Regions from separate parts of the Nonomuraea sp. NPDC050328 genome, predicted to be linked through region 1. Evidence: riboswitches for the same ligand, from Rfam matches in the RefSeq annotation. Region 1 holds a riboswitch; each other region holds the start of a gene.
The links. Region 1 has a riboswitch for cyclic di-AMP ahead of ACIBG7_RS23845 (C40 family peptidase). Riboswitches for the same ligand answer to the same signal wherever they lie in the genome.

Region 2: linked by a shared signal. The riboswitch ahead of ACIBG7_RS09405 (C40 family peptidase) and the one ahead of ACIBG7_RS23845 (C40 family peptidase) in region 1 are both predicted to bind cyclic di-AMP.
Region 3: linked by a shared signal. The riboswitch ahead of ACIBG7_RS25365 (hypothetical protein) and the one ahead of ACIBG7_RS23845 (C40 family peptidase) in region 1 are both predicted to bind cyclic di-AMP.

What each region holds. Positions count from the first base shown of each region.
Region 1 is NZ_JBITIW010000006.1:258,842-268,161, forward strand. Features, by position in the region: gene ACIBG7_RS23825 (sugar ABC transporter permease) at 1-661, opposite strand, end outside; gene ACIBG7_RS23830 (ATP-binding cassette domain-containing protein) at 654-1,421, opposite strand; gene ACIBG7_RS23835 (sugar ABC transporter substrate-binding protein) at 1,418-2,500, opposite strand; gene ACIBG7_RS23840 (ROK family protein) at 2,566-3,720, shown strand; gene ACIBG7_RS23845 (C40 family peptidase) at 3,704-4,162, opposite strand; cyclic di-AMP (ydaO/yuaA leader) riboswitch at 4,307-4,445, opposite strand; gene ACIBG7_RS23850 (3-isopropylmalate dehydrogenase) at 4,546-5,595, shown strand; gene ACIBG7_RS23855 (branched-chain amino acid aminotransferase) at 5,741-6,826, shown strand; gene ACIBG7_RS23860 (dihydrofolate reductase family protein) at 6,829-7,473, opposite strand; gene ACIBG7_RS23865 (RNA polymerase subunit sigma-70) at 7,528-8,520, opposite strand; gene ACIBG7_RS23870 (hypothetical protein) at 8,637-9,320, shown strand, end outside.
Region 2 is NZ_JBITIW010000002.1:689,580-698,899, reverse strand. Features, by position in the region: gene ACIBG7_RS09415 (M48 family metallopeptidase) at 1-211, opposite strand, end outside; gene ACIBG7_RS09410 (hypothetical protein) at 246-1,022, opposite strand; gene ACIBG7_RS09405 (C40 family peptidase) at 1,126-1,686, opposite strand; cyclic di-AMP (ydaO/yuaA leader) riboswitch at 1,736-1,880, opposite strand; gene ACIBG7_RS09400 (alpha-amylase family glycosyl hydrolase) at 2,123-3,625, opposite strand; gene ACIBG7_RS09395 (NlpC/P60 family protein) at 3,663-4,637, opposite strand; gene ACIBG7_RS09390 (NYN domain-containing protein) at 4,730-6,043, opposite strand; gene ACIBG7_RS09385 (phosphotransferase family protein) at 6,145-7,203, shown strand; gene ACIBG7_RS09380 (response regulator transcription factor) at 7,200-7,844, opposite strand; gene ACIBG7_RS09375 (histidine kinase) at 7,841-9,010, opposite strand; gene ACIBG7_RS09370 (hypothetical protein) at 9,122-9,320, shown strand, end outside.
Region 3 is NZ_JBITIW010000007.1:12,144-21,463, forward strand. Features, by position in the region: gene ACIBG7_RS25330 (PIG-L family deacetylase) at 1-649, opposite strand, end outside; gene ACIBG7_RS25335 (uridine kinase) at 716-1,336, shown strand; gene ACIBG7_RS25340 (LLM class flavin-dependent oxidoreductase) at 1,376-2,275, shown strand; gene ACIBG7_RS25345 (TrpB-like pyridoxal phosphate-dependent enzyme) at 2,333-3,637, shown strand; gene ACIBG7_RS25350 (50S ribosomal protein bL37) at 3,674-3,751, opposite strand; gene ACIBG7_RS25355 (DeoR/GlpR family DNA-binding transcription regulator) at 3,881-4,660, shown strand; gene galT (galactose-1-phosphate uridylyltransferase) at 4,657-5,718, shown strand; cyclic di-AMP (ydaO/yuaA leader) riboswitch at 5,786-5,922, shown strand; gene ACIBG7_RS25365 (hypothetical protein) at 5,926-6,870, shown strand; gene ACIBG7_RS25370 (DinB family protein) at 6,971-7,465, shown strand; gene ACIBG7_RS25375 (site-2 protease family protein) at 7,468-8,781, opposite strand; gene ACIBG7_RS25380 (response regulator transcription factor) at 8,903-9,320, shown strand, end outside.

The sequences.
Region 1 (9,320 bases):
CCCCGGCGAGCAGCAGCGCCTGCACGGCCAGCAGGATCGCCGCCGGCCACGGCGGGTCCACGGGCAGCCCGGCCGCCGCCCGCCGCCGGCGCACCACCAGCACGCCGCCCGCCCGGCCCAGCACCAGCACGGCCACGATCGCCCACGACAGCCACGGCGGCAGCCAGGTGTCGCTGAGCCCGGAGACGAAGCCGGCGAAGTCCAGGTTGATCGTGCCGCCGTCGCCCAGCAGGAACCACATCAGCCCGGCCCAGCCCATCAGCCCGGCCAGCGTGACCACGAAGGACGGCATGCGCAGGGTCGTGTGCATGAGGCCGTGCAGCACGCCGATGGCGGCGGCGGCCAGGAGCGCGACGCCGATGGCGGTCAGCGCGGACCAGCCCTCGCGCACGTGCAGGATGGTCATGACCACCGCGGCCAGGCCGCTGACCGAGCCGACCGACAGGTCGATCTCGCCGAGCAGCAACACCATGATCACGCCGAGCGCGATGGTGCCGGTGGCGGCCAGTTGCAGGGCCAGGTTGGTGAGGTTCTCGGGGGACAGGAAGCGGCTGTTGAGCGACTGCAGGACGGCGGCGATGGCGACCAGGCTGCCGATCGCCGGCCACGGCCCGAGGTCCCCGGCTCTGCCCCTGATCCAACCGGCCTTCAGCTCAGTCATCTGCGGCTCCCGTGATGGCGGCTCCTGTGATGGCGGCTCCTGTGTCGGCGGCTCCTGTGATGGCGGCGACGATCTCCTCCTGGGTGGCTTCCGCGGTGCGGAACTCCCCGGCGTTGCGCCCGAGCCGCAGCACGACCACGCGGTCGCTGACCGCCCGGACGTCGGCCAGGTTGTGCGAGATCACCAGCACGGCCAGCCCGCGCTCGCGCAACCGGCCGATCAGGTCGAGCACCTGGGCGGTCTGCTCGACGCCGAGCGCGGCGGTGGGCTCGTCGAGGATGACCAGGCGAGGCTCGCCGAGCAGGGCGCGGGCGATGGCCACCGACTGGCGCTGCCCGCCGGAGAGCTGGGCGACCGGCACGGTCAGGTCCCGGATCCGCACCTCCAGCCGGGTGAGCAGCTCGCGGGCCCGGCGCTCCATCGCGATGCCGCGGAGCAGCCCGAAGCGGTTCGGCTCGGTGCCGAGGAAGAGGTTGGCGACCACGTCGAGGTTCTCGCAGAGGGCGAGGTCCTGGTAGACGGTGGCGATGCCGAGGGCGCGGGCGTCGTGCGGGCCGGCGATGCGGGCCGGCGAGCCGTCCACGGAGATCGTGCCGCCGTCCGGCGTGATCACGCCGGAGACGACCTTGACCAGGGTGGACTTGCCCGCGCCGTTGTCGCCGACGAGCGCGACGACCTCGCCGGGGCGCAGGTCCAGGCTCGCCCCCGAGAGCGCCTGGACCGCGCCGTAGCGCTTGGTGATCCCGGTGGCGGAGATCACTGCTGCAGGCCCGCCTTCGCGCAGGCGGCCTTGACCTCGGCCGTGCAGATCTGCTCGACGGTGTAGAACCCGTCCTTGACGATCGTGTCCTTGACCTTGTCCGCGGTGACCGCGATGGGGTCGAGCAGGAAGGCCGGGATGTCGGCGGTCCCGTTGTGCACCTTGGCCGGGGCCTGGACCGGGGTGCCCTTGGCCAGGGCCACGGCCAGCTCCGCCGACTTCTCCGCCTCGGCCCGGATGTCCAGGTAGATGGTCATGTACTGCTCGCCGGTGAGGATGCGCTGCACGGCGGCGAGCTCGGCGTCCTGTCCGGTGATCGGCGGCAGGGTCTGGTACCCGGCGCGCTTCATGGCCGCGATGGCGCCGCCCGCCATGCCGTCGTTGGCGCTCAGCACGCCGACGATCCGGTCCTTGCCCAGGGCGGTGATGGCCTGCTCCATCTGCTGCTGCGCCTTGTCGGGGCTCCAGTCGGGGGTGTCGAACTCCCGCCCGACCTTGACCTTGCCCTCCAGGACGCTCTTGGCGCCCTTCTTGTAGTCGGCCGAGCTGGGGTCGGTGGGGGAGCCGTGGATCATCACGATCTCGCCCTGGCCGGCCACGCCCTTGGCGGTCATCGCCTCCAGCAGCGCCTGGCCCTGCATCTCGCCGACGCGGACGTTGTTGAAGGAGACGTAGTAGGCGTAGTCGATGCCGGAGATCAGCCGGTCGTAGGCGATCACCGGGACCTTGCGCTGCTTGGCCTGGTTGACCAGGGGCGCGACCGCGCCGGCGTCCACGGCGTCCAGGACGATCACGTTCGCGCCCTGCGCCAGGGCGGCTTCGACCTGCTGTTGCTGCTTGGCGGCGTCCTGGTCGGCGTTGCCGTACAGGAGCTCGCAGTCGGGGCAGAGCTGCTTGACCTTGGCCTCGAACAGCGGGCGGTCGAAGGCTTCGTACCGGGTGGTCTTGGACTCCGGCAGGAACAGCGCGATCTTGCTGGTCTTGCCGGCCTCGCTGTTCTGGCCTGCCGTACCGGACCCGCAGGCGGTCAGCAGGGCGGCGGCTAAGCAGAGTGCTCCCAGGGCGGCTGTGCGGTGCATCGCCCCTCCTCTCCTATTTGGTAAGAAAGGTAATTTACTATCAACGCGTTGGCTAGACTTCCGCTGTGCTGGGGAATCCGCGGCTGCTCCGCGTGCTGAACGAGCGGCAGCTCCTCGATCGGCTGGCCGCCCACGGTCCCGCCGCCCGCGCGGACCTGGCGAAGGCGACCGGCCTGTCCAAACCGACCGTCTCCGCCGTGCTGGCCGGGCTGGAGGAGGACGGCCTCGTGCACCTGGTGGGCGAGGTCCTGGGCCGGCCCGGGCCGGTCAGCTCGCTCTACGACCTCAACGCCGCCGCCCGGCACGTGGCGGGCATCGACATCGGGCGCGACTGGATCCGGGTGGCCGTCGCCGACCTGCGGGCCGCCTTCGTCGGGCGGACCGACGCACGCAACACCGCCCGCACCTCCGCCGAGCTGGCCGCCTGCGTGGCCGAGCTGACCCGGCAGGCCGCCGCCGAGGCCGGGGTCGAGTGGTCCTCGATCGCCTGCGCGGTGGTCGGGGCGCCGGGCGTCTACGACCCCGCGGCCGGGCTGCTCTCCCTCGCCCCCAACCTGCCCGGTCCTGACCTGGGCGAACGGCTGGCCGCCGCGCTCGGCGTCGAGCTGGTCATCGAGAACGACATCAACCTCGCCGCGGTCGGCGAGATGGCGTACGGCGAGGGCCGCGGCAAGGCCAACTTCGCGCTGGTCTCGGTCGGCACCGGCGTCGGGATGGGCATCGTCATCAACGGCGAGCTCTACGTCGGCGCCCGCGGAGCGGCCGGCGAGGTGTCCTACCTGCCGGCCGCCGAGGCGCCCGAGGGCGACGAGACCCTGGAGCGCGGCGCCACCGAGACGGTCGCCGCCGCGCCCGGCGTGGTGCGCGCCGCCCAGGCCGCCGGGCTGCGGCTGGACAGCGCCCGCGAGGTCTTCGCCGCCGCGGCAGGGGGCGACCCGGTCGCGTTGTCGGTGGTCGACGGCGAGGGCCGGCGGATCGGCGGGCTGCTGGTCGCGGTGGCGGCCGTGCTCGACCCGGAGGTGATCGTGCTCACCGGCGGCGTCGGGCACAACCTCGACCTGCTCGGGCGCTCCATCCAGCGGCGGATCGCCGAGCTGGGGCCTCTGCGGCCCCAGGTGGTGGCCAGCGCGCTGGGCGACAGCGGGGTGCTGCTGGGCGCGGTCGCCCACGCCAAGGCCCGGGCCTGGGAGTTGATCTTCGAGCTCAGAGGCTCGCGGTAGGCATCGTCTCGGCGGGCTTGGCCTTCTGCTTCAGCAGGGCCGCCCAGAGCGCGACGCCCTTGGGGTCGGGCCGGACCGCGCCGACGAAGGCGCCGCGCCGCCAGCCGCTGAGCCGCTCCTCCTTGACCACGTCACCGGAGTGCGGGGCGTGCACCATGTACCCGGGGCGGCTGATCATGCCCACGTGCCCGAGGCCGGAGAAGAAGACCATGTCGCCCGGCTTGAGCTCCTTCCAGGAGATCTTCCTGCCGAAGGCGGAGTACTGCTGGGCCGCGGTGCGGGGCAGCTCGATGCCCGCGCTCTCGTAGGCGCGGAGCATGAGTCCGGAGCAGTCGTAGCCGCGGTCGGAGGTCCCGCCCCAGACGTACGGCACGCCCCGCTTGGACATGGCGTAGGTGAGGGCCTTCTTCCAGGCGGGCGGCTTGACGGCCCGGTCGCGCACCTCCTTGACCTGGGCGGCGTCCAGTGTGATGCTGGCGGCCTTCTCCGGCGTGCTGCCCGCGCCGGCCGAGGCGTGGGCCGGGGCCGGGGTGGCGGCGAGCGCCAGCGGGAGGGCGAGGGCGGCGAGAACGAGGCGAGACAGGGGAGGGTCCTTCCACGCGGCCGACCGGGTTAGCTGACGGGCTCGGGCCTGGAAGTCGGCCCTACACGAAGGGATTCGCCCCATGAAGAAAGGTGGGTCCCCGGCTCTGTCACGGACGTGACGGATTAGGCTCGTGGGACTCTAACGAAAGGGTCAAAAGGTCGCAAATCGGACAAAAAGCCGTGTCCGCCTTTTGAGATCGGTTGTTCGCAGGGCGAGACAGGGGGGTAGGGTACGTTCTCATGGAGTCGCGCAACATTCGTCTGGCCGTGATCCCCGGAGACGGGATCGGCACCGAAGTCGTCGCCGAAGGACTGAAGGTCCTCAACGCGACCGGTGTCAAGATCGAGACCACCCACTACGACCTGGGTGCCGCTCGCTACCACCGCACCGGCGAAGTGCTGCCCGACGCCACTCTCGACGAGCTGCGCGGCTACGACGCGATCCTGCTCGGCGCGGTCGGCGACCCCAGCGTGCCGCCGGGCGTCCTGGAGCGCGACCTGCTGCTCAAGCTCCGCTTCGAGCTCGACCACTACGTCAACCTCCGGCCCGTGAAGTTGTTCCCGGGCGTCGAGACGCCGCTGGCCGGCGTCACGCCGGAGGACATCGACATGGTGGTCGTCCGTGAGGGCACCGAGAGCCTCTACGCGGGCGCCGGCGGCGTGCTGCGCAAGGGCACCCCGCACGAGATCGCCACCCAGGAGTCGCTCAACACCGCCTTCGGCGTGGAGCGCGTGGTCCGCTACGCCTTCGCCAAGGCCGCCGAGCGGCCCCGCAAGAAGCTCACCCTGGTCCACAAGACCAACGTCCTCACCTTCGCCGGCGACCTGTGGGCCCGCACCGTCAAGCGGGTCGCCGCCGACTTCCCCGAGGTCACCACCGACTACCAGCACATCGACGCCGCCTCGATGTTCTTCGTCACCGACCCAGGCCGCTTCGACGTGATCGTCACCGACAACCTCTTCGGCGACATCATCACCGACATCGGCGCCGCCATCGCCGGTGGCATCGGCCTGGCCGCCAGCGGCAACGTCAACCCCGACCGCACCGCGCCGAGCATGTTCGAGCCCGTCCACGGCAGCGCGCCCGACATCGCCGGCCAGGGCAAGGCCGACCCGACCGCGACCATCCTCTCCATCGCCATGCTCCTCGAGCACCTCGGGCTGACCGCCGAGGCCGAGCGCGTCGAGCAGGCCGTCGCCGCCGACATCCTCGAGCGGAGCGGCGGCCGGGTGCGCGGCACCCAGGAGATCGGTGACGACATCACCGCACGAGTAGCCGGCGGCGCCTAGCCGTACCCGGCCGGGCGCCCTTCGCGCTCCGGCCTGCCTGCCCTACGAACGCCTGGTGGCCGCAGCCACCAGGCGTTTTTGGTATAGATGCCGCTACATCCCAGATACTGGACATAAGCCCGCCTCGCGAAAGAAGGACTCCGCCATGACGCTCAGCTTCGACGTGCAACTCTCCGACCGCGCGCGCACCGCGGCCGAGCGCGACCAGATACTCGCGGCGCCCGGCTTCGGTCAGCACTTCACCGACCACATGATCTCGATCGACTTCACCGAGGAGCTCGGCTGGCACAACGCGCGGCTCGAGCCGTACGGGCCGTTGACGCTCGACCCGGCGACCTCGGTCTTCCACTACGCGCAGGAGCTCTTCGAGGGGCTCAAGGCCTACCGCCAGAGCAACGGCTCCATCGTGGCCTTCCGCCCGTACGCCAACGCGGCGCGCTTCAACAAGTCCTGCGCCCGCATGGCCATGCCCGAGGTGCCCGAGGAGACCTTCGTCGAGGCGCTCGAACTGCTCGTCCAGACCGACCGCGACTGGGTGCCGACCACCGAGGGCCACTCGCTCTACCTGCGGCCCTTCATCATCGCCACCCAGGTCGGGCTGGGCGTGAACTACCCGTCCAAGCAGTACCGCTTCATGGTCATCGCCTCACCGGCCGCCTCCTACTTCGCCGGCGGCATCAAGCCGGTCTCGGTCTGGCTGTCCACCGAGTACACCCGCGCGGCGCCCGGCGGCACCGGCGCGGCCAAGTGCGGCGGCAACTACGCGGCGGCCTTCGTCGCCCAGCGCCAGGCCGTCGAGCAGGGCTGCGACCAGGTGGTGTGGCTCGACTCCAACGAGCACCGCTATGTCGAGGAGATGGGGGGCATGAACCTGTTCTTCGTCTTCGGGAACAAGCTGATGACCCCGTCGTTGACCGGCACGCTGCTGCCGGGCATCACCCGTGACTCCATCTTGAACCTCGCCGCCGAGCTGGGCCTGGAGGCCGAGGAAGGCCGGCTGTCGATCGAGGAGTGGCAGGCCGGGTGCGAGTCGGGCGAGCTGACCGAGGTCTTCGCCTGCGGCACCGCCGCCGTGGTCACCCCGGTCGGCACCGTCAAGGGCGCCGACCGGGCTTGGGTCGTGGGTGACGGGACCCCCGGCGAGGTGACCATGCGGGTGCGTGAGGAGCTGCTGGGCATCCAGTACGGCACGCGTCCCGACCACCACAGCTGGGTCCACAAGATCGCTTGAGCTCACTGACCGGTACGGCGGGGCTCCACCGGGGGCTCCGTCGCGTACCGCAGCAGCACCACGTTCCCCGAGTCGGCCCAGGTCCGGACGCCGAGCAGGCGCAGCCGTACGGTCTCCGAGACCTGGAAGGCGGGCGTCCCGGCGCCCAGCAGGACCGGCCCCACCATCACATGCACCTCGTCGACCAGGCCCGCTTCGAGCAGGTCGTTCCAGACGGTGAAGCTGCCGAACACGGTGATGTCGCCGCCGCCCTCCCGCTTCAGCTCGGCGACCGTCCCGTGTGCCGCCTTCCGCGCCACGACCTGCGTGCTCGACCGCCAGGGCTCGGTCTCCTCCGGGCGCAGGCTGTCGGAGAACACGATCTTGCGGACGCCGGCGTTGATCCGGGCGATCTCGACGTGGACCCGCTGCTGCTCCGGCTCACCGGGCAGCACCTCGGCGGCGTGCGCCGGGTCGGTCATCGCCGGCCAGAAGCCCACGAAGCCCTCGAAGGTCTCGCGCCCGAACAGCAGCACGTCCGTGCCGCGCAGGCGCTCCAGGTTGTGGGAGTCGAAGGCGTGGTCCATGGGCATCGCCAGGACGTCACGGCCGGGGCACTCCATCCGGCCGTCCAAAGAGACGATGGCGACGACGATCAGCTTGCGCATGGTGATTCCTCTCCAGGTGGTCCTGCCCGGGCAGAGACACCGGAGGCGCCTGACTCATCGCTCGGACGCGGAAAACTTTCGCGGCACGGGAAAGCTGCCGAGCACCCGAGGATCCAGCCAGGTGACGATCTCCCCGACCGATGCGGCGGGAACCCGTGCGGCGGCCGATGACCCTGAACGAACCCGCAACACACCGACCGCAGCCACCTCCCCCTCCTGGTAGAACGCCATCCCCCACCCGCCGTTGACGGAAACCGGCACCACCCGCCACCGGCTCGCGAACACCCGCTCGGCCAGGAACCGCCCCACCGTCTCCCGCCCCTCGAACCAGGCGGGCAACGGCGGCATGATGAACCGCACATCGTCGGTCAGCAACTCCACCAGCCCGTCCACATCCCCGCGCTCCCAAGCCCGGACGAACGCCTTCAGCACCTCACCCTGGCCGGGAACCTCCACCTCGCCCCGCTCCGGCACCCGCTCCCCGACGCTCCTCCTGGCCCGCTGGAGCGAACTGTTCACCGCCGCCGTCGTGCTCCCGAGCAACCCCGCCACCTCGGCCGCCGGGTACTCCAGCACCTCCCGCAGGACCAGCACCGCCCGCTGGAACGGCGGCAGGTGCTGCAACGCCGCCACGAAGGCCAGCTCGACCCCCTCCCGCAGCAGGTAGCTCTCCTCCGGCCCGGCCGCCGGGTCCGGCCACGGCTCCAGCCACACCGGCCCCGGCACGACCTCGCCCAGGTCGTGCACGTCCTGACGCGGCGGCCCGTGGTCAGGGGACAGCAGCCGCCGGGGTCGCTTCGACGCCAGGCGCAGGCAGGCGTGGGTGGCGATCCGGTAGAGCCACGTGCGAACCGAACTGCGCCCCTCGAACCCGGCCAGCCCGCGCCACGCGCTGAGCAGGACCTCCTGCACCGCGTCCTCGGCGTCGTGGGGCGAGCCCAGCATCCGGTAGCAGTGCGCGGCCAGCTCACGCCGGTAGGGGGCGACCAAACGCCCGAATGCCGCCTCATCACCCGCCCGCGCCGCCGCCAGCAGCTCGCCGTCCATGAATCGAGCGTAGCCAGCCGCTTCAAGCCCCTGTAATGACTACTCATCGTAATGATAAGATTCCCCACGGTTATCGGCCTGAGAGTCAGGCCGAGGTCAAGCCGAGGGAGGCGTGCATGCCCGGATACGTCATCGCCGCAGCGAGCGCGATCGCCGTAGTCGTGATCTCCAGCCTCCTGATCCGCCGCCTGCGGGCGGCGAGTGACGACGGCGACCCCGGCGGCCCGACCGCCGGCCACTCCGGCTCGATGATCTCGGCGCTCTTCCTGATCGCCTTCGCCATCGCCATCGTCGTCCCCTGGACCACCGCCGACGCCGCGCGGCTCAACACCTACGCCGAGACGCAGGCGATCGCCGAGGCCTCCTGGTCGGCCGCCGCCCTGCCCGACACCACCGGCGCGGGCATCCAGGCCGGGCTGCGCGACTACACCATGTTCGTGCGCGACGCCGAATGGCCGCTCATGGCCGAGGGGCAGCTCAGCCCCGAGGGCTGGTCGCGGCTGGAGACGCTCCGCCGCAACGCCACCGCGCTGGAGGTCGAGGGCGACGACGCCGAAGAGGCCCGCACCGCCGTGCTCCAGCACATCAGCGAGATCTCCTCCGCGCGCCGGCAGCGGGCCATGGACGCCGCCGCCTCGCCGCCCTCCGGTCTGCTCGTGGTCACCATCATGACCGGGCTGGCCGTCGTCGTGCTGCCGCTGCTGTCCGGGGCGCGGCCGCGCGGCATGACGCTGGTGCCGCTCGGGCTGATGGGCGCGCTGCTCGGGATGGGCATCTTCCTGACCATCGACATCTCGCGC
Region 2 (9,320 bases), on a different contig from region 1:
CGCTGAGCGCCGCGTCGAACGCCTGGGCGCGGGCGATCTCGGCCGGGGTGAAGTCACGGGCCGGATCGGGCTGCACCCGCAGCGGCAGCGGGTCCCAGGGCGTGGTGAACGCGACCACGGCCACGATCGCCGTGCCCAGTACGGCCAGCGCGATGCCCGCCTGCCTGCGCAGCAGCCCCGGCCTCGGCGCACCGCGCTCCCCCTCGGCCATCGCCTCTCCCTGAACCTCTCCTTGAACCTCTCCCTCAAGCCCCCGCTCCGTCATCGCCTCTCCCCAGGTGCTTGAGATGGGCGCGCCATCTCGCGGTGAAGTCGCCGAACGGCGTCAGATCAAGCTTGCCCTGCGCGGCGTCCCGGTAGAGCCGCACGAGCCGCGCCTCGCCGTACTCGGCGGCGATGAGCCGGCAGGCGAGCCACGCCTCCTGGTAGGCCTGAGCCTGCCGGGGCGGCCCGAAACCCTCCGGCAGCCGGTACGGCAGGCGTCCCGCCCGGATGTCGGCCAGCAGCTCGGCGGCGGCGGCCTCGACGCTCAGGCCGGAGTCGCGGTAGGCGACGTAGTCGGCGAAGCCCTCGCGCAGCCACGGCGGGACGCGGCCGGTTCCGGCGGCCACGTGGGTGAGCTCGTGGGTGAGGACGACGTCGCGGCCGGTCTCGGTGAGGCGGGTGTAGCCGCCAGGGACGATGATCACCCGGCCCTGGTCGGCCAGGGCGGCGAGGCCGGCGACGGCTTCGGGCGCGGCGCCGATCAGGCGGGCGGCGCCGGCGTCGGTGGCGGGGACCAGGACCAGGGGCCGGACCCGGGTGCCCAGCGTGCGGTCCACGCGGGTGGCGGCGGTGTCGGCGCGGCGGGCCAGGTCGGGGAGGTCGAGGCCGGCCGGCGTGCCCGGCTCGGCGAGCACGCGGGAGGCGGCGCCGTGGGTGGCGGTGGCCCCGCGGAAGGGGGCCGGCGGGTCGAGGGGGGCGGCCGCGGTGCAGGTGAGCGCGAGCAGCAGTGCGGCTCTGCGGGTCACCCGGGTCGGCATCCTGCCAGGTTAGCGGCACCCGCCCACCCAGCCGGAAAAGCCGGGAAGCAGAGGGGGAAACCTGCGAAGGCCCCGCCCGGAACAGGGCGGGGCCTTCACGAGGTCAGCCGCCGGGGCGGACCGCTCCGGCGAAGGCGCGCTTGCGCCAGCCGCTGAGCTTCTCGACCCGCACGGTCTTGCCGGTGCGAGGCGAGTGGACCATCCGGCCCTTGCCGACGTACATGCCGACGTGCCCGCGCCCGCTGAAGAACATCAGGTCGCCGGGGCGCAGGTTGCGCCACGACACCTTGGTCCTGATGCCCGCGTACTGGCTGTGCGTCACGCGCGGGATCCTGATCCCGGCCTTGCGCCAGGCGTACTGGACGAGGCCGGAGCAGTCGAACGAGCCGGGCCCGGTGGCGCCGAAGCGGTACGGGTCACCGATCTGGGCCTTGGCGACGGCGACGGCCTTGGCGGCCCTCACCTTCTGCCTGGCCGCCTTGGCGGCCCGGGCGGACCGGGCGGCCTTGGCGGGCCAAGCGATCTTCGCAGGCCGCCCGGTGGTCGTGACCACCGTGGCGGTACCGCTCGAAGTGACCGGAGCGGCGGCGGGGGTGTTCGTCACGGCCTGTGCCGGAGTGGCGGTGAGGCCGGTGAGGGCGGTGCCGAACACGACTCCGCCCATGGCAAGGCATGACAAACGGGGGATCTGACGGGTAGACAGGGTGTCTCCTCGGGACTTCCACGAACGCCTACCGGGTTAGCTGACGGATTCGGGCGTGGAAGGTCGCCCTACAGCGCGCTGCGCTGATTCACCCCTGGAACTCTGGGTCCCCGGCTCCGCGCCTCCTGGCTGCGCGGATTCGGCAAGCGGATCTCAATCTGTCCGATCGGCGATCTTGCGGCCGACTCGCGAAATCGCGGCGTCCTGGCTGGAACGCCGCGAGGCCAGAAAGTACCCCGCACGCCAACGGAGGGCAAAGCCACCGTCAAGAGTCAGGATTTCCCCGCGCGATAGTCAGAAGAGCGATCCCTGCTCCATCACCGTTTCGTGATGTCTTTGTGATTCGCGTCACACTGACCTCCTCACAATGCCCGTCAAGTCACATCTGTCACATGCGTCACACCAGTTCGAAGATCGCGTGACCGAAGCCGTCGAGCCGGATCCAGTCCGCCGCCGCGCCGGATACGAGCCGGCCTCGCGAACCCGGCAGCTCGACCGACGCCGGCGCGGCGCCCGGGTTGACGGCGACCACGAACCGCCCGCGCCGGTAGACGAACGGGTAACCGGCGTGCAGCACTTCGACCGGCTCCGCCGTACCGAGATCGGGATGGGCCCGGCGCAGGGCGATCAGCTCGCGGACGGTGTGCAGCAGCGAGCCGGGGTCGGCGCGCTGGTCGGCGACGTTGGGGCGCGCCGGGTCGGGGTCGGCGGGCAGGTAGGTGATCTGCGGGTCGGCCTTGTCCCACTGCATGGGGGTACGGGAGCCGGCGCGGTTGTAGCCGGGCAGGAGCCGGCTGCCCTCGACGTCCGGCAGGCCGGGCACGTACCGCATGCCGATCTCGTCGCCGTAGTAGATCGCCGGCAGGCCCGGCCAGGTCAGCAGGAAGGTGAAGGCGGCCCTGAGCTGCTCGCCCTCGCGCGTGCCGCTGGCCAGGCGCGGCCAGTCGTGGTTGCTGGAGGGCAGCGAGATCAGGCCGGAGGCGCCGATGACCTCCATGGCCTCCTGCCACTCGGCCAGGAAGTGCGCGGTCGTGCCGGCCCCGGCCGGGTCGAAGTAGGGCGAGTCGATCTTGTCCCACTCGGTGGTCACCGCGCCGTTGTCCCACAGCGAGCGGAAGGCCAGGCCGGAGAAGTGCAGGAAGAAGTCGGCGTGGAAGCCGCCGGGCACCGAGACCTTGGGATCGCCCCACTCCGACAGCAGCACGGCCTCCGGGAAGGCCTCGTCGAGCCAGCCGCGCAGCTCGCGCCAGAGCTTGGCGGTCTCCACGTGGCCGGGGTCGTCCTTGACCAGCGAGGCGGCCATGTCCACCCGGAAGCCCGACACGCCGCGCTCCAGCCAGTGGGACATGATCTCGCGCAGCGCCCTGCGGTTGACCGTGGGCCCTTCCGCGTCGACCGGCTGGCGCCAGGGCTCGGCCTCGTCCTGACGCGCGTAGCCGAAGTTCAGGGCCGGCTGGAAGGCGAAGAAGTTGGGGCGGTAGGAGCCCGGCCGGCTGCCCGGTGAGGGCACGAAGCCGGGGACCTCACGGTCGGACCAGATGTAGCGGTGGTCGCCGGGGTCGGCGGCGGAGGCCAGGAACCACGGGTGCTGGTCGGAGGTGTGCCCGGCGACCAGGTCGAGCAGGATGCGGATGCCCTTGGCGCGGGCCTTCTCCACCAGGGAGAGCAGGTCCGCCTCGGTGCCGTAGCGGGGGTCGATGCTGAAGTAGTCGCGCACGTCGTAGCCGGCGTCGGCCATCGGCGAGGCGAAGCACGGGCTCAGCCAGAGCGCGTCGACGCCGAGCCAGGACAGGTAGTCCAGGCGCGACTCGATGCCGGCGAGGTCGCCGATGCCGTCGCCGTTGGCGTCGGCGAAGCTCTGGGGGTAGATCTGGTACAGGACGGCGTCACGAAGCCACACGGAAGCGCCCCTTTATAAGGTGATATTTCTCACCACCTTAGGGGCGGACGGCGCCTACCAGCGGTCGGCCGTAGTCGGCGAGGTTGACCACCTTGACCACATCACCGGTCTGCGGCGCGTGCACGATCTTGCCGTCGCCCGCGTACAGGCTCACGTGCCCCAGACCCTCGCTGAAGACCAGGTCGCCCGGCTGGAGCGCCTTGAGGTCCACCTTGCGGTTGGCGCCCCAGGCCCACTGGTCCCACGTCGTGCGCGGCAGCTCCACGCCGCCCGCCCGCCACGCGGCCTGGGTCAGCCCGGAGCAGTCGAAGCCGTCCGGCCCCGTGCCTCCGTACCGGTACGGCTTGCCGACCTGGGCGTAGGCGAAGGTGAGCGCGGCGGCGGCGTTGCCACGGGCCGGGCCGTTGTAGACCAGACCCGGGCTGTTGGGGTCACCGGTCTTGTAGGCGCCCAGCCGGACCAGCAGGGCCTTCTGCTTCTTGATCAGCTTGAGGATCTCGGACCGGTCATCGGCGACCTTGTCCCGCTTGGCGTCGGCGTCGCTCAGCGCGCTCTCGGCCTCGTCCCGCTGGGCCTTCAGGCCCTGGTTCTCCTGGAGGAACTGCGCCAGGCGCTGGCCGCGCTCGGCGGCGAGCTGGTCGGCCAGGGCCATGCCGGTGAGCGTGTCGGCCGGGCTGTCGTTGCCGAGGACCACCGTGGCGGCGGTCAGGTCGGTGCCGGTCTGGTAGCTGTCGACCGCCATGGTGACCACCTGCGAGCGCAGCCCGGCGACGGTGGCCAGCTTGGCCTTGTAGCGCTCGTTCAGCTTGCCGTACCGGCTCTTGGCGGCCTTGTAGTCCTCGGTCGCCTTGTTGTAGCGGTCGACGACCTTGTCGGCCTGGTCGTTGAGCTTCGCCAGGCGGGCCTTGGCCTGCCGGACGGTCGGCTTGGGGTCGGCGACCGCCCCGCCGGGATGTACCAGCAACGCTCCGACCGCCAATCCGGCGACCAGCGGTACCCGGCCCAACCTCACAGCGTCGCCTCCCAGTGATCACACCTGGGGCAAATGGTACAGAAGTTGCAGGTGTGAACTGAACGCTTCGGGGAATCCTGCCCCGGCAAACGCTAGGCGCGGCCGAGCCGGCGCAACAGCAGAGCGGACGGAACCGGTCTGGCTCCCATCTTCCGCACCGATTCGGCCACCTCTCGGTCGGAGGAGACCACGGCCACCGCGCGGCCCGGCGGCTCGGCGCGCACGAGCTGCCGGATGAGGTCGTCGGCGATCTCCCCCGGCTGGCTGAACAGCACCCGGACGCCGCGCGGGGCGTTGACCGCGACGTGCGCGTTGAGCTCGGCGCCGTCGAAGACCACGGTGACCTCGATGCGGGTCTGCGCGACCAGCCCGGCCAGGCCGGTCATCAGCCGGGCCCGCTGGTCGGCCAGGGTCAGCGTGCCGTACCCGGTCTTGGTGACGTTGTAGCCGTCGATGATCAGATGGACCTGGGGCAGCGCCACGATCTGGTCGAAGAGCTGCGGGTCGTCGTCGGCCAGCGCCCGCGCCGCGACCTTGGGCGTGCCCGGGGCCAGGCCGGTGACCGAGTCGGCCGGCCGGTGGATGGTGGTCGGCAGCGCCAGCTCGCGGCGCAGCCCGGCCGAGGCGTCCTGCAGCGCGTCGAGCAGCACGCGGATGCGCGCGTCCTCGATGCTGCGGCCCTCGCGGGCGGCGCGGCGGGAGGCTTCGAGCTGCCGTTCGACGTCGTGGAGCCGTTCCTTGAGCCGGCGCAGCTCGGCCTCGCCCGAGCTGCCCGCGCTGGCGGCCAGCGATCGGGCCTCCTGGGCCTCCTGCTCCAGCTCCTCGGCGCGCCGGTCGGCGGCCTTGGCGCGCTCGCGCGACTCGTGAAGCTTGCGGCGCAGGTCGGAGTTCTCCGCGCGGGCCGCCTTGAGCTGCTCGCGCAGCCGCTCGGCCTCCTCCTTGGCCGCGCTCTTCAGCGCGGCGACCTGCTCGCGCAGCCGCACGACGGTCTGCTCCTGCGCGCTGCCCTCGGCGGCGGCGGCCACCTGTTCGAGGTCGGCGCGGGCGGACTCCACCATCTGCGGCCAGCCGGGCGGGCGGATGAGATAGGCAGCGGCAGCCACCAGCACGGGGTCGGCCGCGGGCGGGACGGTGCCTTCGGCCAGGCTCGCCGCGAGCTCGGGCCAGCCCTTCTCGACGGCCTCGGCGACCAGCTCGCGGAATTCCTTGTCGTTCTCGAGCTGGGCGGCGATCGGCGCGCCGCCGAGCTTGGCGCGCTTGCGCGGATCGAAGCGCGCGATGCCGCGCAGCGGCGGCGGAATGGCGGCAGCGGGCGCCGACCCGAGCACCTGGGCGGCCAGATCCACGACGTTGAGCCGGACTTGCTCGGGAAGCGGACGAGACAGGCCTTCGCCGGCTGAGCTCATCCTTACGCCTCCGTCAGGTTGTCTTTCTTTTCACAAGGGTACGGCTGCCGCACCCGTGACCGAACCTGGACAAGCGCTTGGTAGGGGTATACGACTGTGCCATGCCGGAGCAGTTGCGCACCTCCACCCGCGACCTCGACGACCTGCGCCTGCGCGTCCAGACCTGGCTGCGCGGCCGGACCGGCGAGCGCTCGGCGGTCTCCGAGCTGGAGCGCCCAACCGGCAACGGCCTGTCGAGCGAGACGCTCTTCTTCACCGCCAGGCTCGCCCCGGACGGCCGCGAGCAGCGGTGCGTGGCCCGGCTGGCCCCGGCTCCCGAGGCGGTCCCGGTCTTCCCCAGCTACGACCTGGGCGCCCAGTTCGAGGTGATGCGGCTGGCCGCCGAGCACGTGCCGGCCCCGCGCCCGTTGTGGTTCGAGCCCGATCCGGCGCACCTGGGCGTGCCGTTCCTGGTCATGGCGCGGGAGGAGGGCCTGGTGCCGCCGGACGTCATGCCGTACACCTTCGAGGGCTGGCTGCTGGAGGCCGACCCGGCCGACCTGCGGCGGTTGCAGGACCGCACGGTCGGCCTGCTGGCCGCCCTGCACACGGCGCCCCTGTCCCCCGGCCGGCTGGACTTCCTCGGGCCGCCCGGCCTGCGCGCGCACGTGACGGCGACCCGCCGCTACTACGACTGGGCGCACGGCGCGCTGCCCGTCCCCCTGCTGGAGCGGGCCTTCGCCTGGCTGGAGGACCACTGGCCGGCCGAGCCCGGGCCTGACGTGCTGAGCTGGGGCGACGCCCGGATCGGCAACGTGATGTACCGCGACTTCGAGCCGGTGGCCGTGCTCGACTGGGAGATGGCCGCCTGCGGCCCGCCGGAGCTCGACCTCGGCTGGATGATCTTCCTGCACCGCTTCTTCCAGGACGTGGCCGAGGTGTTCGGGCTGCCGGGGCTGCCCGATTTCCTGACCCGGGAGCAGGTCTGCGCCGCCTACCGGCAGGCGAGCGGCTACGAGCCGCGCGACCTCGACTTCTACGAGACCTACGCGGCCCTTCGGCACGGCGTGATCATGGCCAGGGTCTGGCACCGCCGCATCCACTTCGGCGAGCAGGCCATGCCGGACGACCCCGACGACCTGGTCATGCACCGGGCGCGGCTGGAGGCCATGCTGGGCTAGCCCGCGTCGTAGACCAGCAGGGCGATCTGCACCCGGTTGTTGAGCCCGAGCTTGGTCAGGATGCGCGAGACGTGCGCCTTGACCGTGGCGACGCTCATGTAGAGCTCGCCGCCGATCTCGGCGTTGGACTTGCCCTGCCCGACCGCGATCGCCACCTCGCGCTCGCGCTCGCTGAGCCGTTCCAGCAGGCCGCGGGCACGGGTGCGCCGGTCGGGTCCCGCGCCGTCGGAGACGTGGGTGATCAGTTGGCGGGTCACCGCCGGCGACAGGATGGGCTCGCCCGCGGCCACCCGGCGGATCGCGGCGACCAGGTCGGCGGGCGGGATGTCCTTCAGCAGGAAGCCGGCCGCCCCGGCCCGCAGCGCGCGCAGCACCTGGGCGTCGGCGTGGAAGGTGGTGAGCACGACCACCTCGGGCGGCTCCGGCGCGGCGCGCAACGTCTCGGTGGCCGCCAGGCCGTCGATCTGCGGCATGCGGATGTCCATCAGGACGACGTCGGGCCGCAGGCTCGAGACCAGCGGCGGCACCTGGGCGCCGTCGGCGGCCTCGCCCACGATCTCGATGTCGCCGGCGCCCGCCAGGATCATGGAGAGCCCGGCGCGGACCAGGGCGTCGTCGTCGACGATCAGGACACGGATCACGCGTTCCACGGTAGCCAGGCCTCCAGGTCGAAGTCGCCGCCGGGTGCGGTGCCGTGCGTGAGGCGCCCGCCGAGCAGCGAGACGCGCTCGGCCAGGCCGATCAGGCCCGAGCCCGCGCCCGGCAGGGGGAAGCGGCCGGCGCGCACCGGCTGCGGGTTGCGCACCCGGATGCTCAGCCCCTCGCCGGGCGCGCCCCATACGCGGACCGTGACGAGAGCGCCGGGCGCGTGCTTGCGCGCGTTGGTGAGCGCCTCCTGGACGATGCGGTAGGAGTCGCGCCCGAGCCGCTCGGGCACCTCGCCCGCCTCGACCGACAGCCGGATGAGCATCCCGGCCTGCCGGCACTCGGTGACCAGCTCCTGGATGTCGTCGAGAGTGGGCTGGGGACGTTCGGGCGCGGCCTCCTCGCCGCCCGCCCGCAGCACGCCGATCACCTCGCGCAGGTCTTGCAGCGCCTGGTGCGCGCTGGCCCGGATGGCGCCGGCCGCCTGGGCGATCTCCCGGGGCGAGGCGTCCGGCCGGAACTCCAGCGCCCCGGCGTGCAGGCTCAGGATGGAGATGCGGTGGGCCAGCACGTCGTGCATCTCGCGGGCGATGCGCTCGCGTTCGAGCCGGCGCGCCTCCTGCGCCGAGTCCTCGGCCTGGCGGCGCAACGACCAGACGAGCTGGCGCCGCGCCCGCACGAGCATGCCCCAGGCGGAGAAGACCAGCACCAGGCCGGTGCCGAACCAGAACGCGCCCCAGTAGCCCAGATCGGGATCCGGCCGCCAGGCGCCGGCCGGGAACAGGGTGGCCACGTTGAGCAGCATGAGCGGGCCGGAGATCCGGAACGGCCGGTGCACCGCCACGGTGAACAGCAGGATCGCGGCGGCGACGCCGACCAGGATGAAGTAGGCCGACACCAGCGTCAGCACCACGCACAGCGTGACCGGCCAGCGGCGGCGCAGCCACAGCGAGATGCAGGACAGCGCGGCCAGCACCTGCTCGACCACGTCGATGGGCCGGTCGCCCAGCCGCAGGTCCTCGATGACGAAGAGGGTGGCCAGCGCGGCCAGCACGAAGAGCGCCACGTCGACGATCCAGTCCCGCGTCGAGCGCTTGACCGGCCGGCCCTCCCGCCCGTCGCCGAGCAGGACCGAGGGCAGCAGCCACCGATACTCCGTCACGTTCTCCGAGGTTAGGGGGTGGCGGGCCCCGCTGAACACCGACCAAAGTCGGTGTCGCTCCCGACCGCTGGCCGACGCGGGACGTCCCACCGGGCGGCCATCGTGGAGGCCATGAGCAAGGTCCTGAACATCATCGGCGTGATCCTCATCATCCAGAGCGTCGGCGGCGTCGCCAACGCCATCTGGTGGAGCGGCGACGGCTTCTCCCTGGTCAACCGGCTGGCGCTCTTCGAGGGGTACGAGGTCTTCGCCAACCTCATCGTGGGCGTCCTCGCGGTGGTGCTGATCGTGCTGGTGGATCGGAGCGCCG
Region 3 (9,320 bases), on a different contig from region 1:
GGGCCTGGAGCTTGCGCTCGGTGTAGGGGGTGACGTCGACGACGGTGGTGATGAGGTCGTCGGGGGTGCCGAAGTCGTCGGGGAGTTCGCCGAAGTCGACGCCCTGCTCGCGCATGCGCTCGAACATTTCCTTGACGCCGGAGCGCGGGATGGCGGTGTAGTAGAGCTTCGAGGGGATCCCGGTGGACTCGTAGGCGGCGACGGCGATGCGGTGGGCCTGGATGTGGTCGGGGTGACCGTAGGCGCCGTTCTCGTCGTAGGTGACGATGACCTGCGGCCGGTAGTGCTCCATGAGGGCGGCCAGGCGGGCGGCGGAGTCGGCGAGCGGGATGTTGGCGAAGGCCTCGGGGTGGCCGTTGCCGTCCCAGCCGTCCATGCCGGAGTCACGGTAGCCGAGCAGTTCGACGTGCTCGATGCCCAGGTGGGCGACCGACTCGCGGAGCTCTTCCAGGCGGACGGCGGCGACGGCGGCCTCGTCGTGGCCGGGCTCGCCGGGCTTGACGCCGCCGGGCCCGTCGCCCTGCTCGCCGTTGGTGCAGGTGACGAGGACGGTACGGACACCCTCGGCGGCGTAGCGGGCCAGGATGCCGCCGGTGCTGATCACCTCGTCGTCGGGGTGGGCGTGCACCGCCATGATCGTCAATTCCATGAAATATCCCCCTGCGAGTGCCAAGTCGGATGAATATCGGCTCCCCGTCGAGCGTAGCGTGAGGGGGTGCGTGCGCGGCCGATCAGTCCGGAGGCGCTGGTCCGCGAGCTGGTGGGGCGGATCGGCGCGGTCGGCCGCCCGTGGGTGCGGGTGGTCGTGGACGGCGCTCCAGAAGCCGGTACGGCGGAGCTGGCCGACAGGCTGGTGGAGCCGCTGCGCGTCGAGGGACGGCCGGCGGTGAGGGTGTCGGCGGGCGACTTCCTGCGCGCGGCCTCCCTGCGCCTGGAGTACGGCAGGACGGACCCGGACGAGTACTACGACGCCTGGCTCGACGAGAGGGGCCTGCGCCGGGAGGTGCTCGACCCGCTGGGACCGGGCGGGAGCCGCCGCATCGTGCCGAAGCTGTGGAACGCCGAGCTGGACCGGGCCTACCGCCTGCCGTACCAGCAGTTGCCCGAGGCGGGGGTGCTGATCCTGGACGGGCCGCTGCTGCTGGGGCGGGGGCTGCCGGTGGAGTTCGCGGTGCACCTGGCGGTGAGCCGCGCGGCGCTGGTCAGGAAGACGCCGGAGGAACTGCGGTGGCGGCTGCCGGCGTTCGAGCGGTACGAGCGGGAGGTCGACCCGGTGAAGGTCGCCGAGGTGGCCGTGCGGTACGACGACCCGCGGCACCCGGCCCTGGTGGTGTAGCCCCGGAAGAGGGCCAGGGCGCAAGGCGTTGGTGCTGGTATGAGCGACTATGGGCGCGCGATCGAGTTCGGCTACTTCCTGGTGCCTCTCGCGGCCGACCCGCTGGTGGAGCGCGCTCAGCTCGCCGACCGGCTGGGGCTGGAGCTGCTCGGCATCCAGGATCACCCGTACCAGCGCCGGTACGAGGACACGTGGACGCTGATGAGCCACCTCGCCGCACTCACCCAGCGGATCCGGATCTTTCCGGATGTGGCGAATCTGCCGCTCCGCCAGCCGGCCGTCCTGGCGAAGGCCGCGGCCACCCTCGACCGGCTCAGCGGCGGCCGGTTCGAGCTCGGCCTGGGCGCGGGCGGGTTCTGGGACGCCATCGACGCCTACGGCGGGCCCCGCCGTACCCCGGGGCAGGCCCGCGCGGCGCTGGAAGAGGCCATCGAGGTGATCAGGCGGATCTGGAGCGGCGAGCGCAACCAGCGCTTCGAGGGCGAGCACTACCACCTGCGCGGCGCCCAGCCGGGCCCGGCTCCGGCGCACCCGATCGAGCTGTGGCTGGGCGTGGCCGGGCCGAAGGCGCTGGCCCTGGCCGGCGCGAAGGCGGACGGCTGGGTGTCGTCCTCGCCCTGGGGCACACCGGACAAGCTGGCCGAGCTCAGCGCGCTCCTGGACGAGGCCGCCCGGCAGGCCGGGCGCCAGCCGCGGGAGATCCGGCGGATCCACAACGTCAACGGCCTGATCACCGACCGCTCGACCGGTTCCCTGCACGGTCCGGCCGACCAGTGGGCCGAGGAGCTGACCGAGCTGGCGGCGGGCCATGGGCTGGACACCTTCGTGTACTGGCCGGAGGCGGAGGACGAGCGGCAACTGCGGCTGTTCGCCGAGGAGGTCGTCCCCGAGGTGCGCCGGCAGGTGGCGCTCGAACGCGGCCGGTCTGCCGAAAACTGACCCACCGTAGGCAAGTGACGCTGGAACGTAAGGCCGCCCTCGCCGCACACTCGGCAGATGACCCCAGATCACTGGTACAACATCGTCCCCGATCTGCCCGTCCCGCCTCCCCCGCCCCTGCACCCGGGCACCGGGCAGCCGGTCGGGCCCGAGGATCTCGCACCGCTGTTCCCGGGCGAGCTCATCGCGCAGGAGGTGAGCACGGAGCGGTTCGTCCGGATCCCGCAGGAGGTGCTCGACGTCTACCGGCTGTGGCGGCCGACGCCGCTGATCAGGGCGCACCGGCTGGAGCGCGCGCTGGGCACGCCGGCACGGATCTACTACAAGTACGAGGGCGGCTCCCCGGCCGGCTCGCACAAGCCGAACACCGCGGTGCCACAGGCGTTCTACAACGCCCGCGAGGGCGTGCGGCGGCTGACGACCGAGACGGGCGCCGGGCAGTGGGGGTCGGCACTGGCCTTCGCGTGCGCCCAGTTCGGCGTCGAATGCGTGGTCTGGATGGTCCGCGCCTCCTATGACCAGAAGCCGTATCGCCGCTCGCTGATGCGGATCTACGGCGCGACGGTGCACGCCAGCCCCTCCCCCGTGACCGGCGCGGGCAGCAAGATCCTCGCCGACGACCCGGACTCGACCGGGAGCCTGGGCATCGCGATCAGCGAGGCGGTCGAGGTGGCCGCGGGCGACCCGGACACCCGCTACGCGCTGGGCAGCGTGCTCAACCACGTGCTGATGCACCAGACGGTGATCGGCGAGGAGGCGCTCAAGCAACTGCCGGAGCGTCCCGACCTGGTGATCGGCTGCACCGGGGGCGGTTCCAACTTCGCCGGGCTGGCGTTCCCGTTCATGCGGGAGCATCCGGAGATCACCTTCCGCGCGGTCGAGCCGGAGGCCTGCCCGTCCTTCACCCGCGGCACCTACGCCTACGACTTCGGCGACACCGCGGGCTTCACCCCGCTGCTGAAGATGCACACGCTCGGCCACGGCTTCGTGCCCGACCCGATCCACGCCGGCGGGCTGCGCTACCACGGCATGGCGCCGCTGCTGTCGCACCTGTACGAGCTGGGCCGCTTCGAGGCGGTGACCAGGTCGCAGCGCGAGTGCTTCGAGGCCGGTGTGCGTTTCGCCAGGACCGAGGGCATCGTGCCGGCGCCGGAGCCCACGCACGCCCTGGCCGAGGCGATCGCCGAGGCGTTGCGCTGCAAGGAGACGGGCGAGGAGAAGGTCATCCTGACCGCGTTGTGCGGGCACGGGCACTTCGACATGTCCGCCTACGACCGCTATCTCTCCGGCGAGATGCGCGACTTCGTGCTGCCGCAGGAACGCATCGACGAGGCGCTCAGCGCCCTGCCGCAGGGCCGCTAGCGGAGCCGGGGGGACCCCGCCGGGGTCCCCACCGGTTCAGCGCGAGGCTGGGCGCTTGCCGTGGTTCGCCTTCTTCTTCTTGCGGGCTCTGCTCTTGCGCGCGCGCTTGGCCATCGGCGTCTCCCGACATGTCAGGCTATGTGGTGTAGGTCACACCGTCTCCCGGCACACCGACCAGGTCAAGCGCTCAGTTTCCAACACCGCCATGTCATAATTTGGTGGAATCTGTTGGAAGGAGGCGTCGTGCTCGCACAGCAGCGGCAGCAGACGATTCTGGAGCGGGTCCGGCGCCACGGCGCGGTCCGGGTGGCCGAGCTCGTGCGCGACCTGGGCGTCTCCGACATGACCGTCCGGCGCGACCTGGAGGTCCTGGCCGAGCGCGGCCTGCTGGAGAAGGTGCACGGCGGCGCGACCATCGGCGGTCCCGGCTCCACCGAGGAGCCCGGCTTCGCCGCCAAGACCACGCGCCAGCAGCCGGAGAAGGAGGCGATCGCGCGCGCCGCGGCCCGTCTCGTCCGGCCCGGCACCGCCGTCGCGCTCTCGGCCGGCACCACCAACTGGGCGCTGGCCCACCACCTGATCGAGGTCCCGGACCTCACGGTGATCACCAACTCGATCCAGGTGGCCGAGGTCTTCCACCGCAACCAGCGCGACGACCGCACGGTCGTGCTCACCGGCGGCGTCCGGACCCCCTCCGACGCCCTGGTCGGCCCGGTCGCCGTCGCCGCGCTGCGCACGCTGCACGTCGACACCCTCTTCCTGGGCGTGCACGGCATGAGCGTGCGCGCCGGATTCACCACCCCCAACCTGCTGGAGGCGGAGACCAACCGCGCGCTGGTGCAGTGCGCCGGGCGCCTGGTCGTCCCCGCCGACCACACCAAGTGGCAGACGGTGGGCATCAGCACCATCGCCGAACTGTCCCAGGCCGACGTCGTCATCAGCGACGCGCGCCTGGACGCCGAGGCGCGCCGGGACCTGGCCGAGCGCGCCGGAGAACTGATCATCGCGGAGGAAGCGTCGTGAAGCGCACCATCACTCACCTGGCCGACGGCAGGGAGCTGATCTACTACGACCGGCGCGACGACGCCGACCGGTCCGCGATCGACCGCCGCCGCCTCGATCCCCGCCCGCTCGCCTCCGAGCTGCGCTACGACCCGCTCACCGAGGAGTGGGTGGCCATCGCCGGCCACCGCCAGAGCCGCACCTTCCTGCCGCCCGCCGACGAGTGCCCGCTGTGCCCGTCGACCGCGGCACGCGCCTCCGAGATCCCGGCGAGCGAGTACGACGTGGTGGTCTTCGAGAACCGCTTCCCCTCCTTCTCCACCAACCTCGGCGACTACCCCCAGGTCGGCGGCCTGAGCGAGGTGCGACCCGGCGTGGGCCGCTGCGAGGTGGTCTGCTTCACCTCCGAGCACGACTCCAGCTTCTCCCAGCTCAGCGACGAGCAGGTCGAGCTGGTCATGGAGGCCTGGGCCGACCGCACCGCCGAGCTGTCCACGATCGAGGGCGTCGAGCAGGTCTTCTGCTTCGAGAACCGCGGCGAGGAGATCGGCATCACCCTCCCCCACCCGCACGGGCAGATCTACGGCTACCCGTACGTCACGCCGCGCACCCGGCTGCACCTGGCCGCCGCGGCCAAGCGGCCCACGCTCTTCGCCGACGTGCTGGCCGCCGAGCAGGCCGGGCCCCGGGTGGTCGCCGCCAACGAGTTGTGGACCGCCTTCGTGCCGGCCGCGGCGCGGTGGCCGTTCGAGGTGCACCTGTACCCGCATCGCCAGGTGCCGGACCTGCCGGCGCTCACGGCCGAGGAGCGGGCGGCGTTCGCGCCGCTCTACACCTCGGTGCTGCGGGCCTTCGACGGGCTGTTCGGGTTGCGCATGCCGTACATCGCGGGCTGGCACCAGGCGCCGGTACGGCAGGGCCGCGAACTGGCCTACCTGCACCTGGAGCTGTTCTCGGTCCGGCGGGCGCCCGGCAAGCTGAAGTACCTGGCCGGATCGGAGTCGGGGATGGGCGCGTTCGTCAACGACGTACCGCCGGAGGAGGCGGCCCGACTGCTTCGATCACAGGTAGATCACTAAGCGATCTCGGCTTGGAGTCGCGTTACCTTGGTTTTACCGTTAGTATCCCTCTCGCAACGGCTGTCACAGCCGTCGCACGCCTAATCCCGGGCGCGTCGCCCGGGAGCCGGGGACCCATCGCACCCTGGGGTGAATCCACTTCGGTGGTAGGGCATCTCCTGCCCGAACCCGTCAGCTAACCCGGCCGGCAGAAGGAGAGGAAGGTTCGTGGCGGCCAAGTCCGCGATGGTCACCGCGGGGATTCTCACCGCGGTCGCACTCACCTTCGGCACGTTCCCCGCCGTCGCCGCGCCCAAGCCCACCGAGCCGGAGCTCCGCGCCGAGCTGGTGAAGCTGAACAAGAAGGCCGACAAGCTCATCGAGGCCTACAACGCCAAGCGCGTCTCGCTGGGCAAGGCCCAGAGTGCGGAGAAGGCGGCCAAGGCCCGGCTGGCCCAGGCCGAGGCGCAGCTCGCCGAGGCCGAGAAGCTCATCACCCAGCTCGCCGAGATCCAGTACCAGAACAACGGCTCGCTGCCGCCCTTCATGCCGACCGACGCCGTCGGCGCCGCCGTCTTCGACGCGGTGACCGACCAGCAGCAGGCGGCCATCCAGGGCGTGCAGGCCACGCGGGACGCCAAGAAGCTCGCCGCCGACCAGGCCTCGACGCTGGCGGTCACGATCAAGAAGGAGAGCACCGAGCTCGCCGCCCAGCGCGACGAGGCGGAGAAGCTCATCTCCGACATCAAGAAGAAGCTCGTGGAGCTCGTCCCGTACGGCACGGGCCGCCGCTCCGACGGCTCCTTCGCGCCCGAGCTGCCCAGCGGGTCGGACAACATCACCCCGCGCACGCGGCTGATGCGGGCGGAGATCCAGAAGAACTTCAACCTGCAGTACACCGTCGGCTGCTACCGCGTGGACGACAGCGGCGAGCACCCGCTCGGCCGGGCCTGCGACTTCATGATGAGCAGCGGCGGCGCCATGCCCTCCAACGCCGGCAACGCGCTCGGCGACCAGGTCGCCGCGTGGGCGATCAAGAACATGGACAAGCTGGGCGTCAAGTACGTGATCTGGAAGCAGCGGATCAACCAGGGTTCGGGCTGGCGGGCCATGTCCGACCGTGGCAGCATCACCGCCAACCACTACGACCACGTGCACATCTCGATGCTCTGAGACGTGGTGCGCCCGGGCATCTGGCGCGGAGGCCCGGGCGCATCGCCCCCTGCAAACCGGTACAGCATTCCCCCCTGCAAACCGGTACAAATGGGGGACTATGCAACGTACTGAGCCTCCCCATGTCGCCCCCGAAGCCGAGACCCTGACCGGTTTCCTCGACTACCAGCGCGAGACCCTGGCCTGGAAGTGCTCCGGCCTGACCGACGAGCAACTCGCCACCCCCGCCGTCGAGCCCTCCTCCATGTCCCTCCTGGGCCTGCTGCGGCACCTGGCCGACGTGGAGCGCGGCTGGTTCCGGCGGGTGATCGCCGGCGAGGACGCCCGGGCCCGGCACTGGCGCGAGGACGACCGGGACGCCGCCTTCCACGAGGCCGCCTCCGACACCTACGAGGCGGCCTTCGCCGCCTGGCAGGAGGAGATCGCCCGGTCCAGGAAGATCCTCGCCGAGCGCGCCCTCGACGACGTGGTCGCCCACGACGGCGACCGGTTCACCGTGCGCTGGATCGTGGTGCACATGATCGAGGAGTACGCCCGCCACAACGGCCACGCCGACCTGCTGCGCGAGCGGATCGACGGGGCCACCGGCGAGTAGCCTCAGCCCGCCAGGCGGACCGGGTTGACCAGGTCGGCGTAGACCAGCAGACCGGCCATGAACATCATCAGGAACGCCAGGGCGTAGGTCAGCGGCAGGACCTTGGCCACGTCGACGTGGGCGGGCTCGGGCCGGCGCGTGATCCTCGCGAAGCCGCGCTTGAGCCCCTCCCACAGGCCGCCCGCGATGTGGCCGCCGTCCAGCGGGAGCAGCGGGATCAGGTTGAACATGCCGACCGCCAGGTTGAACATGGCGATCAGGTTGACGTAGAAGAGCAGCTTGTTCTCGATCGGGGTGTCGAGGGTGGCGATCTCGCCGCCGATGCGGCCGATGCCGACCACGCCGATCGGCCCGTTGGGGTCGCGCTCCTCGCCGGAGAAGGCCGCGTGCCAGACGCCGACCATGCGGTTGGGCAGGTTGACCAGCGACTCGCCGACGCGGGCGATCATGCCGCCCATCTCGCTGACGGTGTAGCCGATGCTCTGCCGCTCGACGACCGCCTGCGGCTTGACGCCCAGGTAGCCGACGACCTCGGTCTTCTTGGCGTCGTCGAGCTTGGGCATCTCCTGGGCGATCAGGTTGACCTTGAGGTCCTGGCGCTGCCCGGCCCGCTCGATGCCGAGGGTGACCTGGGCGGCTCCGGCGCTCCTGATGTTGCCCTGGATCTCCTCCCAGGCGCTGATCGGGCGGCCGTTGAAGGCGACGATCCTGTCGCCGGGCTGCAGGCCGGCCAGGATCGCGGGGGTCTTGGCGTCGGCCGGGGTGCACTGGCGGTTGGGGTTCTTCGTGAGCTCGGCGGTCGGGATGACGCACTGCGGCATCTCGGCCACCACCGGCTTGGCGGTGGCGACGCCGAAGCCCATGAAGATCACGCCGAAGAGGATGAAGGCCAGCACGATGTTGGTCAGCGGGCCGCCGGACATGATGACGACCTTCTGCCACCACTTCTTGCGGTAGAACACGCGGTCCTCGTCGCCCGGCCGCACCTCCTCCTGGGCCAGGTCGCGGGCCTGCTCGACGAGGGCCTGGAACGGCCCGGTGGAGCTGCGCCGGAGCTTGGCGGGGTCGTCGCCCGGGCGGGGCGGGAGCATGCCGATCATGCGGATGTAGCCGCCGAACGGCAGCCACTTGATCCCGTACTCCGTCTCGCCACGCCGCTTCGACCACAGCGTCGGCCCGAAGCCGACCATGTACTGGGTGACCTTCACGCCGAAGAGCTTGGCGGGGAGCAGGTGCCCGATCTCGTGCAGCCCGATCGACACCATGAGCCCGACGAGGACGATGACAATCCCCGCCAGGAAGATCAACAAGTCCATGCACACCCTCCCGTTGGCCCTCAGACTAGTCGAAGTCGCCATGACTGAACCGCTTGCGCACCCTTTGCCGACTCGACAGACTTCGTTGACAGTGCGCAGTCGCACGATCACCCTGGGACATGTGGGGAGCACGTTGATCCGGATCCTGGTCGCCGAGCACCTTCCGCTGGTGCGGCGGGGCCTGGTCGCCTCGCTCGAAGCGGAACTGGACCTGCAGGTCGTGGCCGACGTCGGCACCGGCGAGGACGTGGTGCCGACCGCGCTGGCCCTCCACCCCGACGCGGCCGTGATCGATCTGGATCTGCCCGGCGTCGACGGCCTGGCCGCCGTCGAGCGGCTGTACGAGAAGGCGCCCTGGTGCCGGGCGCTCATCCTGGCCGCCCACCCCAACCCCGGTCTGGTACGGCGAGCGTTCGCGGCCCGCGCCGCGGGCTTCCTCAGCCTCGACGTCGCCCCCGAGCGGCTCGCCGAGGGCATCCGCCAGGTGGTGGCCGGGCGGCGGGCGGTCGAGCCCGACCTGGCCATCGCCGCGCTGGAGT